DNA from 3 places in the Ammoniphilus oxalaticus genome. Region 3 is predicted to be linked to each of the others. Evidence: riboswitches for the same ligand, from Rfam matches in the RefSeq annotation. Region 3 holds a riboswitch; each other region holds the start of a gene.

Region 1 (4,275 bases), on a different contig from region 3:
TGACTTATAACCCGTTAACAGACTAGATCAACAAGCGACTCGGATACGCAAGGCCAAGGCGACAATGAAAGCCCCAAGGGATTGCGCAAGTGAACTTCACTTTGCTTAGATGAGAAGCGCGCTGATTTTTACAGGATTAACCGTTCACCAAGATTTAACAAAAGATTCGTCCTAGCTATTGTTCGGAACTTCCCTAAAAATTATAATTGATATCAAGGTTCTAGTTTCAATTGTTGTATATCTTATAAGAATCAGAGAGAACGTCGAAAATGCGTATGCCCTACTTTAAAAACCCGCTTAAGTAGCGCTCAGTCTTTTCGTCACTCATTAACACAGATTGCTGTTCAATTTGAATCTAGAAAGCATTTACAATTTCAACTTAGAGATATGAGGAGGCGGTTGCAGTGCGCTGGACGATTAGCAAGAAATTATTGAGTAGTTTTTCGATAGTCATCCTGTTGTTAATTGGGATTATTAGTTTTGGTTTTTATGAAATCACAAAAATTGACAAAAGTTATTCCCATCTAATTGACGATCGGATGGTGAAAGCGATGAATGTAAGAGACTTACAAATGGCAGTAAAGAATGTCATGATCAATACACGCGGTTATTTAATTACAGGTGATCCCTATGCGTTGCAAGCTTATAAAATTGCGCATGAAGAATACGATGAAAAATCTCGTCTATTAAGAAGTACGCTTACAAAACCCGAAAACATTAAAATGCTGGATGGATTGCGTCAAACAGCTGAAGATTACGATGATCTCGCTGAACGTTTGTTCGCATCGAAAGATCAAAATGATATAGCCGGTTACATCGACTTGGTTATCAATGAAGGTCGTGACACGATCGCCCGATTCGATGAGCAGGCAACAAATCTTGCAAATCACCAAATTGAATTACTAGAACAAGAAAGCGCCGAAAATACGAAACAAGTCAGTGAGGTAAAGACAAAAATTTTAATTGTTGGCTTGCTCGCCATTATCGTTGGAAGCGCAACAGCAATCCTAATGGGTCGTCTTATTTCAAAACCAATCAGGACGATTGCCGAATCTGCGAATAGGATTGCGGGAGGCGACTTAACAACCGATCAGATCCAAGTCAGAAACAAAGACGAGCTTGGCGAGTTGGCAAGTTCGTTTAATCAAATGGCGGCGAATTTAAGAAGAGTAATCGGTCAAGTCAGCGATAATGCAATTCATGTCGCCGCTTCCGCCGATGAGCTAACCGCAAGCGCTGAACAAACTTCACAAGCAACCCAACAAATCGCAATATCCATCCAAGAAGTTGCTTCCGGCGCAGAAACCCAAGGCAAAGGAGCTATGGAAAGCGCTCAAGCGATGCGTGAAATGGCCCAAGGGGTTGCCCAAGTCGCGGAAGCAACCGCTTCGGTAGCAGAATTAGCATCCGACACGACACGACAAGCAAACAAAGGGAGCGAGTCACTGCAAAAAGTGATCGAACAGATGAACACAATCGATCAAGTCGTTGGTGATTCTGCTATCGTCGTCGAAAGGCTTGGGACGCTATCGCTTGAAATTGGCGATATTATTGGGGCGATTACCTCGATTGCCGATCAAACAAACCTGTTATCATTGAACGCAGCGATTGAAGCGGCCCGAGCGGGCGAACATGGCCGAGGTTTTGCCGTCGTTGCCGATGAAGTGAAAAAGCTAGCGGAGCAATCTAAACAGTCAGCGGAACAAATCACGAGTCTAATCGTACGAATTCAGGAGGACACGGCGCAAGCGGTTCGAGCAATGGGTCATGGAACGGAGGAAGTGCGCGTCGGACTAGAGGTTGTCCGTGAAACAGGCGAAGGATTCAAACAAATTTTATCGTTAATCGACCAAGTCGCGACCCAAATCCAAGAAGCGTCCGCCGCTTCAGAAGAAATGTCAGCCAGCGTGGAAGAAGTGAATGCCACAATCGAAGAAATTGCGCGAATCGCGCAACAGTCTGCTGACAACACGCAAAATGTAGCCTCCGCTTCAGAAGAACAACTCGCGTCAATGGAAGAAGTGACATCATCGGCTGAAGCTCTGTCAGAGATGGCTGAACAATTACAAGCGCATATTCATCGCTTCAAAATATAGAAGCAACAACCAACACCTCAACTCACCTTCGCGTGAGGCGAGGTGTTTTCTATTTTGAAAAAATATATTATTACTTGGGGTTCCAAACAATGGAATAGTATGTTTAAATAAGATAGGTATACATTTGGACACAGAACCACCGTTTGTATGGTCTATATTATACTATCGGTTCTTTAAATTCAACTTCATAGTCTTTTGTTTTTCGATTAGGGCAAACACACCGAAAGGTGTGGACGCAAAACTAGAGGGGCTTACGTAGCGGTGATTAGCTACATGCCAGCCAGTTGCCGATTACCGTGATCTTGTACTCAGTAATCTATGTTTGCGATGTTCGTTTTCAATCATAGATTACTTTTTTCTATGCCTTCATATAATAAATAACGAGATAGGAGAGGAATGTAAGTGAGATTCAATATCAACAAAAAACTGCTAGGTGGTTTTTCGATCATCATCCTTGTTCTTATTATGATTATCGGAATTGGCTATTATCAAATTAATGCTATCAATCAAAGCTATACAGAACTAATCGAAGAAAGAATGATCAAAGCGATGGAAGTAAAAGATTTGCAAATCGCATCTAAAAAGATCATCGTAGCAGGACGCGGCTACCTGCTTTCAGGCGAACAGTCCGTCATGCAAGATTATAACGAGGCAAAGGAAGAGTTCCAAGATAGATACACAAGTTTACTCAACCGATTGAATTTAGAAGAAAACCAGAACATGCTTGAGGCAATGAATAAGACCCAAGAAGAGTACAATGAATTTACGGAACATTTATTTGATTTAAAAGCGCAAAATAACGAGGATTATTTAACGATCTCAACGAATGAAGGGCGTGAAATTGTCAATCGGTTGGATAACCACGCGGTGGAAATGGCCAACTTCCAATTTGAAATTGCGGAAAAATCGATTGTAGAAAACACAGAAATAGTAAATAAAACGAAAAAAAATCTGCTCATAATCGGGGCTATTGCTGTATTGCTCGCAACCGCCATTGCTTATGCGATTGGGCGCCTCATCTCTAGGCCGATTGTTCGTTTAGCCGATTCAGCTTCAAAAATAGCGGATGGCGATCTTACCATTGATGATATCCACATTCGAAATAACGATGAGATTGGCGATCTAGCTACCGCGTTCAATCAAATGTCAGGCAATCTAAGGCAGGTCATTACACAATTGAGCGCCAACTCGTCACAAGTTGCTGCCTCGGCCGAAGAACTTACCGCCAGCGCGGAGCAAACGATGGAAGCAAACACCCAAATTACAACCGCCATTCAAGAAGTCGCGAGCGGAGCTGAAGCGCAAGGACAAGGCGCTATTAATAGTTCTCATGCGATGCGCGAAATGGTCGCAGGGATTCAACAAGTAGCGGAAACGACTACAACCGTTTCTGAATTAGCAACAGAAACAACCAATGAGGCGCATCGAGGCAATCAATCATTGCAAAAGGTCATTGAACAAATGAATACAATCCAACTTGTTGTCGAAGATTCCGCATCCGTCGTGCGAAGCTTAGGCGATCTTTCCAAAGAAATTGAAAATATTACGGAAGTCATTAACTCAATCGCGGAACAAACAAACTTGCTAGCGCTCAATGCCGCGATAGAAGCCGCGCGAGCGGGCGAACATGGTCGGGGCTTTGCCGTCGTCGCCGATGAGGTAAAAAATTTAGCGGAACAATCCAAAGACTCGACGGAGCAAATCGCATCCTTAATCCAACGGATTCAAAAAGATACATCTGACGCGGTGAAAGGCATGAATGATGGCACGAAGGAAGTTGGAATTGGAATGGAGGTCGTACGCAAAGCGGAAGCTGGATTTGAAACTATTGTAAACTATATCGAGCAAGTCGCTAGCCAAATCCAAGAAGCTTCAAGCGTTTCAGAAGAAATGTCTGCCAGTGTAGAAGAAATGCAAGCCTCAATCGATGAAATTACGAACATTGCTCAACTGTCGGCGGACAATACCCAAAACGTCGCCTCCGCATCTGAGGAACAACTTGCTTCCATGGAAGAAATCACCGCTTCCGCAGCAGCGCTTTCCAAGTTAGCTGAGGATTTACAAATGTACGCGCAGCGTTTCAAAGTTTAATTGTTAAGTAGGGAGTGACCCCTCCCTACTTGTTAGATGAGATGAGTAACACCCACAACGTAATGCATTTATTAGCAACCCGTTTCGC
Region 2 (4,275 bases), on a different contig from region 3:
TAGAAACAGCTAGAATAAAAAACTAAGAACTTTAATATGGAGCTTATACAGTGGTGTATCCAATTTATACAGAACAAATAAACCATCTTTAGAAACTTAGACATCATAGAGATTCGGATGGATTAAAAAGGCACTAACTGATCCATCCGAATCTATGCTGGTTGGGACTCTAAGAGAAAGCGATACGACCACACAAGACGTGTTTGTTTAGTTACCCCAGATGGCTATTTAATTGTACTTCGTATGAAATCTAGGGAGGTTGCAATTTTCCATACCGCATACATAAATGATGATCCTAACGTATAAAAAAGTGAAATCCAGCCCCCACTGGACATACTCGGAACAAGAACGCCCGTTCCCTGTCTATTGACTTTTGTCTGCAACATGCTATAAAAATAATCTTGTCCTTACTTACAGTATTGGGACCTACAAAGGGTTTGGCTCGCTTTCCCCTTAAACAGCGGCCACTCATAATAAATTTAGTGACCTACTGGTCTCATTAAACCCAAAATACCTTCTCGGTATTTTAGGTTATTTAGTTTCACAACACCGTCATCCCTTCCTCCGCCTCCGAATGATACTATTTACCTATAAATTCAGGAGGTGCATTATGGTAAAAGTCCACATCACACAAATTCTTCACGATACCCTCACGTTAGACCTAATCGATATTGTTGCACCAATGATTGCCCAACTGAAAACAAACGATGAGCTCTTATCTGGTTTTGGAATCCCAATGAAAGAGAGAGGCGAAATACTTTTGCAGTCCAGTCATCTAATTGGAAGAAAGAATTTGGTATTAGACATGATTGAGCAAAAGTACACGATCCTTAAGGACAGACCCCATCCAATCATGTTGAAAAGGGCCTGGGAGGAATTTAGGAGCAGCGGCGATAAGGAGAGGTTTTTATATGCTTTGAAAAGAGCGGAAGAAGTGATGAGTAAACAAAGAAAAAACCCTTCGATATAGTAGCGAAGGGTTTTACTATGACAGAGATGGATTGAGTTTATGCTAAGTCTGAAAAATACTTTTGGGGAATAAAATCTTCTTGATGTTTTTGAACTTCTTGAGGAGAGGCCGTTAGAACACTTAGTCCTAAAAGAACTACGCAACACAATATAAGTAATATCACACTGGATCACCTTCCACACAAAAATCTTATATGCCCATTATTTACTTACAATTATAATGATGGACTGTTAAATCCCTCTAAATAGACAATTAACAAATCATTAACTCATATAAGACCAGTTGATTTGCTAAAAATTACCACAGTCCCAACATTGCCCCTCTACCCGATCGTATTTCACAACATGTTTCCAAGTAACCTATTTTTGGAAAAGACTATGGTGCAAAATTTAAGCCCAACAACAAAGGAAATAGGAGTATTCCTAAAATGAGGATTAAGATCATCAATGGACCAACATATTTGAGTAGTCCATTTTCTTTCGACTTAATAGCCGCAACTCCCAAAAAAACACTTGCGATCATAGATCCAATTCCTGAGAAAAAAACTATCCCGATGAGAATCTTTTCACCTAAATTAGGATCGTCAGAAATTAAATAACTAGAGATAAACAACGCAATCCCTACAACGCTTAAAGCAGTTGACCATTTTCCCTTTTCTATCGTTTCCATTATTTTATGGCACCTCTCCCCTTTGATTCATTGAGCATAGTTTAACTCGACAATTTGAATTCGATAAGTACTAATCTTTCGTAGTACCCTATGGTGAATTCAATGAATTGCTACACATTCATGAGTAAACAAAAATAGCCCCACCATCCGATTAAGGACAGCGGGGCTATGCTCCATTGGTTAGGAGAAAATGAGCCTCTCTGGACTCAGGGAGAGTATTCATATTATCCTCCACCTATCTGAAATTATGCATAGATTAACCCACCCTGCTTTCGTTTAAGGACAGAAGGACTACCTCTTTGAATAAACTCTTCTTCTGTTACCGCCGTCATACATAAGCAGTTTCCTACTTCTCGGACTCCACAATCACCCAGTGCCCATTGATCTACAGATTAAGGTTTTAATCATCAATATTATGTAAACTTCGAAGACCTTGCTGATGCATGAGCCATTATGCTATATTCTTCTTATATATGGAGGTGTATTGTGCGTGAATGTAATCAATCTTAATTTATATAAAAATCTTGATGAAGAGACTATAAGTTTGGTTAAAATTGCGATGGCTTCGAATATATCAAAAGAAGATTTTAGAGATTTCTTAAAATTAAAAAAGAATGAGGTACTAGAGACTAGAAGCAGTATCAAAAAATAAACATGTAAATAATTCTGATAATGCCTAAGTACAATAAAAATATCCTTCGAAATAGAATATAGTTCGAAGGACTAAATAATATCAAGAAGGGGTATTATTTTTTTCAATGATCATAGATCACAATCCTCTTTATACTTCTTCCCAAAGACAAAGTTATATTAAATAGATATACTCATCTTATGTATTAAAAAGTCACGTATTTCCTCTTTCGATATCCCGATCTCCTTTGCCTCGAGGATTAAGTTTACCCACTCTTGATCCAACATATCTTTATCCTTCTCTTTTTTAACCATGATTTTTCACCCTTTAAGTGTAAAATCCAGGTAATCCAGCCGTCCTAGTACAAAACCTTAGACTTGTGACTTTGCGTCCCAACCTTTCGGTTGGTTTGCCCCTTTCTGGTTAATGGAAATTATATCACATAAATTTGGTGACAAACTAACACTTTTTGTTTAAACTGTAAATTTATAAACAGTTTACGCTCAATTTAGTTCAACGTTTTAAATCTAACATTTCTTCTTATCATCCTTATAATAATATTCACACCTTTGAGGTTTAGAAATAGACCCGTACAATAACAGATAGCAAGGCTAAACCAGATATAGGATATAGAACACTGTAAAGACGGCTTTTGTTATACCTTTAACTATTTGTAATTATATACACAACAGTAAGTCCCACAATCCAGTACGGAGAGTAGGACTTACTTTATATAAACCGTCCGAACACGAACGAGGGGACAATACATCCTATTCTGTTGATGATGTTATGTGAATGATTTAACCCTCCGCTGACAATCAACAGAGGGTTAATGGAAGGGGATAACTTATGCCACTCATGATGTTATTTTATTATGCCTACACCCAAATGTAATTATTCACAAAAAAATAGCCCCACTATCCAATAAAGAACAGCGGGGCATAGATATATGAGCAATTAATAAACCGAGGAGCTAATACATCCTATTCGATTCATTACACATCGTGAATAAAAAGACCCCTTCGCTCATAAAAGAACGAAAGGGTGGAGGCGACGACGAGATATTACTCATTGTATTCTATTCCTAACTAGAGTGAATATGACACTTAGGCGCTCTCTGCTCTAGCGTTATTTTTCCTCTTGTAATCGTGCTTACATTTCCGTTGGAGTCCACAATCTCGATCTCATGCGTATAAACACCTGTAAGCTCCTCTGTATCACTTGGACTTAGCTCAATGTGCAATACATCGCCATTAATTGATAGGCCCTCCCGCAATGTCTTGGACAACTTCCACACGCCATATTGATACATCGTCCACTTAGCGGATGTAACGCCAGCCATGTCCACACCCTCAACGGTTACATCAATCAGCTTCGAGTCACCCGACACCATAGAGAAATTCTGATTATCACGCATAGGCAACCCTCCTTTTAACTCGACATATAACTCGCGCTCGCCCACTAGGTAGACGTATAAGACCCTCTCGCCCTCTAGCTTGATATGACCGATGATGGACTTGTCGGGATCGATGATACGTTGCAATAGCGGGTAGCTATAATCCCGATCCGTCCAAATGACTTGTTTCGTGTGCGCTATCGCCTGTACATCAGCATAGATCGTTTGGCGTAATGGTGTGGATGTTTCTGTCACCTCGTAAATGGATTGAGACAACGAATAATCTGATTCCACATCCTTAACGATGACTTGACCCAACGGAAAGCTCATTGATCTATCTGCATACACTGATTGGCTCAGCGGAAAATCCTTCGAATACATCACGTAATCCGAATAGATGGACTGTAATAATGGATAAGCCCATTGTCGATTGGCGTATATTTGTTGCTTTGCCGCGGCTTCCGCTTCCCTATTCGCATATATCGCCTGTTTTGCCGCATACGAAAGAACCTTATCGTCAAATAAGGCTTGTTGTGTTGGTGCTATGCTGTTGTGATTAGCGTATACCGACTGTGATAGTGGATATGATGCGTCCAGTTCGCTGTAAAT
Region 3 (4,275 bases):
ATAATCATAAACGTACGGTCCAATGCCCAAGCTTCATTGGCCCGCAACGCTCTAACGACGGACAGTGGGCCCAAGTCCACACTTTTCGGATTCAGATCAAGTTCTCGCAACAGATCGACATAAGAGGTTATGTAGGCTTTTGGGGCGATCACGAGCATCAATTCCAGACGTTCCTCCCCGTCGCCTGTTTCCACATCATTTAAAATTGAAAAGTCAAAAACATATTCATCAAAAGGCGGTTGAATTTGGTTCTCAATTTCTAGCTCAATCGCTTTTCTTAATTCTTTTTTTGGCGCGTTACTTATCTGTAAAGGACGCAGCAATACTTGTTGGCAATCGATCGCCAAATGAATTGACTGGTTTTTCAGTCCTGTCTTCTCTTTCATCAAAAAAAGGATCTCAAAGAAATGGTCCTGATCAACGATCTGTCCCGCCGTGACCACCCCCGCAGGGATCGGCTCACTATAAAACTTCTTAATTTGGACGTCTTCCCCTGTTCGCTCCAGTTCTACCAATTTGATGATCGTATCCTTTATTTCCAAACCTACCGTTCTTTTATTTTTCCAAATTCCCCAGTTTAACATCACGCTAGCTCCCTTTTTAGGAACGAAGGATCCAGTTCAGATAAGCTAAAATGATCTCATTCCCCCAAAAATATGTAACGAAAATACCAGCCGCTAAAAAAGGGCCAAATGGAATCGCTTGTTTTCGTTTAACTACTTTCGCCAGCAACAGGATGACACCGATTAATCCGCCGAACAAGGACGCCAACAAAAAAGAGACAATCACCGGCTGCCAGCCAAGCGCCATCCCAACGACAGCCATTAGTTTGATATCACCGCCGCCCATCCCGCCGCGGCTAACAATCGCAATCAATAACAACAACCCGCCGCCGACCAACATACCGATCAAATACGTAAGCGGCGGTTGCGGATAGTAGAATAGGCGAACCATCATGAAATAAATGAAGAAAAATAAGTTCACTTTATTCGGAATAATTTTATACAATAAATCACTGATTGTAATCGAAGCGAGGAATGCCATTAACGGCAAAGCAATCAGCAACTCCAATCCCCAGCCTACCTTGTAACTAGTATAAACGAGCACGCTAGCGGTGAACATCTCCCCCACAGGGTAAATATAGGAAACCTTCGCCTGACAATAGCGACATCTTCCCTTTAATAGAAAGAAACTAATAACAGGGATCAAGTCTAGTGGACCCAAGCGATGTTCACAATGGACACAATGTGAAGCGGGAAACACGATCGATTCCCCTTTTGGAATACGGATAGCGACAACGTTGAGGAACGATGCGAGGAAAAGGGATAGAAGTGTGATGAAAATGAAGATAAGAGTGTTCATAGAGGCCTCCTTCTAATGGGTGTTAGCTTAATCATGTACGAAAAAAGAAAAGAAGACAAGCCCTATGGGGATTGTCTTCTAAATTATTTAGTTTAATCGATTGGTGTAGACTCACCTATAGTAACAGTTACTTTTCCTTGAACTATCTTTAATCTAAAGAATTTATTTGAATCTTCAGCAGTTGGAATTTGTGCATCATTAGATTTTACATCCAAATAATCCGTTAATTCTATTGATTCTTTGTCAAACTTTACATATCCCAGCCGAGAGGTTTCAGGCTGATTAATCCCCTCTGTCCTCGTGTGACTTGTAAGATCCAGCACCATTCGCTTTGCAGCATCCTCAATAATTGCCTGGGTTTGGGCATCACTATTAACTTTTGCACTATTAAAGTTAGTCATCACACTTGGTGCCGCAATTGCGGCGATGATACCCAAAATGACAACTACAGCGAGTAACTCGATCAAGGTTACCCCTTTTTGATTGTTCCAAAATCTTTTCAACGCCATCCACATAGTCAGTCACCCCCATTTTTCACAAATCAACCGCTATACTCCGTAAACAAAGCCCCTCCTTGAAGGGGGGGTATTTCGAATTATTATTCTTATTATGTCGTAGGCTTTTCATTGGCTGTTTTAAATCCATTAAATACTATTTTACCATTTGCATTAACAGTTATTTTTACTTCTGTAAAATATTGATTATTAGACGACTGCTTCGGCACGTCCTGTAAATAACCACCATCTACTAAATGAACCTTTATTTTAATGGTGCCATCCTCTGGTATCGGATTATCCAAAGCAAACCTTTGCACCGCATCTTTAATTATTGCTTCCGTCTGAGCATCCGAATTCGTTTTGGCACTATCAAAGTTCGTCATAACACTCGGTGCTGCAATTGCCGCAATAATCCCTAAAATCACAACAACCGCGAGTAACTCGATCAAGGTGACCCCTTTTTGATTGTTCCAAAATCTTTTCAACGCTTCCCTCATGTTTCTTTCCCTCCCATTAGTAGGTTTTAAAAACAAAAAAAATCCGCCCTCGCAACATAGAGGCGGGTTCGGTTGCGCTACTCGTTTCCTTCATTCTAAGCGCCCATCTACAGAATGAAAATCATCACGACCCATTTATAATTACCACTCATTTCCTGTGTCTCCATTATATAAAATTAGCCCATTCTCGACAAGAAGAAAATGCTAGAACCTGTTACAATCTTGTTAACAGAGGACGTCTCTCTGTTAATCACGTCATTCCTTCATATAATGCGAACATCGGCAACAACACAGCAAGCACTATAATTCCAACGATGAACGAAACAACAACTAACATGATCGGTTCGATCAACGACCTCATCCGCTCCGCCATTTGGTCCACTTCTTCCTCGTAATAATCCGCTACTTTCCCCATCACTTCATCTAGATTCCCCGTTTGTTCACCGATCGCAATCATTTGCGAGACCATTGGCGGGAAGATTGAATTTTCCCTAAAAGGTTGGGCCAGTGGTTGTCCCTCGCGCAAGTTATCTCGGGCTCGGTTCAATGATTGGGAAATGACTTGATTGCCGACGATGTCGACGAGAATTGCGAGTGTCGGCACAACAGGCACCGCCGCTTGGTAAAGTGTCGAGAATGTGCGACTAAACCGAGCCAGTGAAGATTTTATCAGCAAAGAGCCGACGATCGGCAGCTTCAGTTTAACCCAGTCAATTTGATAGCGCCCTTTTTCGTTTTTTCCATAGAGGAACAAAACAGCCCAAATGAGGACAGGCAAACCGAGCAATAGGAACCAATACAAGCCGACCCATTCACTAACCCCAAGCACAAAACGCGTGATCCAAGGCAACTCGAGTCCCACATTTTGAAATACAGAAACAAACTGGGGCACCACTTTCCACATTAGGAAAAAGCTGACGAGCACAGACAAGATCCCGACAGCAATCGGATAAAACAGCGCCGACTTTATCTTTCCTTTTACATTGTGCTCCTTTTCAAAATAGCCAGCTAGTTTGTCCAGCATGTCATCTAAGCTCCCGCTCGTTTCGCCTGCGCGAGCCATGCTGACAAAGATGACAGGAAACACTTTACGCTGCTGCTGGCAAGCCACTGACAATGATGAGCCAGACCGCACATCCTCCAGCACGATTTCAAGCGCCTTTTTCAACACTTTACTGTCCGTCTGCTGAACGAGAATTTGTAACGCTTCGGCAATCCCGACCCCTGCTCGCAGCAACGTAGCAAATTGACGGCAAAACACGACAAAGTCTCTTTGCTTGACACCTGGCGTTAAAATCTCAATGTCTTTCGTCAAGATCGTTTGCTTCCGTTCATTCAAGTGTGTGATTAGCATACCCTGTTGCTTTAAGTTCCGAAATGCTTCCCGTTTATCGCGGGCTTCGATCTTCCCTTGTATTCTCTTTTGTTGAGCATTGTAGCCCGAATACGTAAACTCTAGCATACGGCGCTCCTCCTTCCCTCATTAACCCAATTAATCAAATCGTCCGAGCAAACTTGGACAAATTTCATAAGCGGCTGCCGAGTTAATCATTCCTTGATTAACGAGTCGCGTAAGCGATTGTTCCATCGTCACCATTCCAAGTTGTGAGCCCGTCTCCATCATCGATTTAATCTGGTGCGCTTTTTCTTGCCTGATCAAATTTGCAATCGCGGTTGAATTGACCATCACCTCAAAAGCTGCGGTTCTACCACTTCCATCAAGTAGCGGAATCAACCGTTGAGCCAACACGCCAAGTAAATTACTCGATAATTGTAAACGGACTTGCTGTTGTTGACCTGTCGGAAAGGCATCAATGATTCGATCGATCGTCTGCGGCGCGTTCGTAGTATGAAGTGTCGCCAACACTAAGTGACCTGTTTCCGCAGCGCTGATTGCCGTGCTGATCGTTTCCAAGTCG

The links. Region 3 has a riboswitch for cyclic di-GMP ahead of BEP19_RS06895 (prepilin-type N-terminal cleavage/methylation domain-containing protein). Riboswitches for the same ligand answer to the same signal wherever they lie in the genome.
Region 1: another riboswitch for cyclic di-GMP. It lies ahead of BEP19_RS04925 (methyl-accepting chemotaxis protein); the one in region 3 lies ahead of BEP19_RS06895 (prepilin-type N-terminal cleavage/methylation domain-containing protein).
Region 2: another riboswitch for cyclic di-GMP. It lies ahead of BEP19_RS16285 (anti-repressor SinI family protein); the one in region 3 lies ahead of BEP19_RS06895 (prepilin-type N-terminal cleavage/methylation domain-containing protein).

Annotation. Positions count from the first base shown of each region.
Region 1 covers NZ_MCHY01000006.1:576,208-580,482, reverse strand. Annotated here, with positions in the region: gene BEP19_RS04930 (methyl-accepting chemotaxis protein) at 405-2,096, shown strand; cyclic di-GMP riboswitch class I at 2,297-2,388, shown strand; gene BEP19_RS04925 (methyl-accepting chemotaxis protein) at 2,499-4,187, shown strand.
Region 2 covers NZ_MCHY01000012.1:211-4,485, forward strand. Annotated here, with positions in the region: gene BEP19_RS16270 (hypothetical protein) at 611-970, shown strand; gene BEP19_RS16275 (hypothetical protein) at 1,346-1,639, opposite strand; gene BEP19_RS16280 (anti-repressor SinI family protein) at 2,130-2,291, shown strand; gene BEP19_RS16285 (anti-repressor SinI family protein) at 2,450-2,584, opposite strand; cyclic di-GMP riboswitch class I at 2,611-2,694, opposite strand; gene BEP19_RS16290 (hypothetical protein) at 3,355-4,275, opposite strand, start outside.
Region 3 covers NZ_MCHY01000008.1:144,649-148,923, reverse strand. Annotated here, with positions in the region: gene pilM (type IV pilus biogenesis protein PilM) at 1-584, opposite strand, end outside; gene BEP19_RS06905 (prepilin peptidase) at 601-1,362, opposite strand; gene BEP19_RS06900 (type II secretion system protein) at 1,455-1,877, opposite strand; gene BEP19_RS06895 (prepilin-type N-terminal cleavage/methylation domain-containing protein) at 1,970-2,356, opposite strand; cyclic di-GMP riboswitch class II at 2,414-2,496, opposite strand; gene BEP19_RS06890 (type II secretion system F family protein) at 2,607-3,818, opposite strand; gene BEP19_RS06885 (type IV pilus twitching motility protein PilT) at 3,849-4,275, opposite strand, start outside.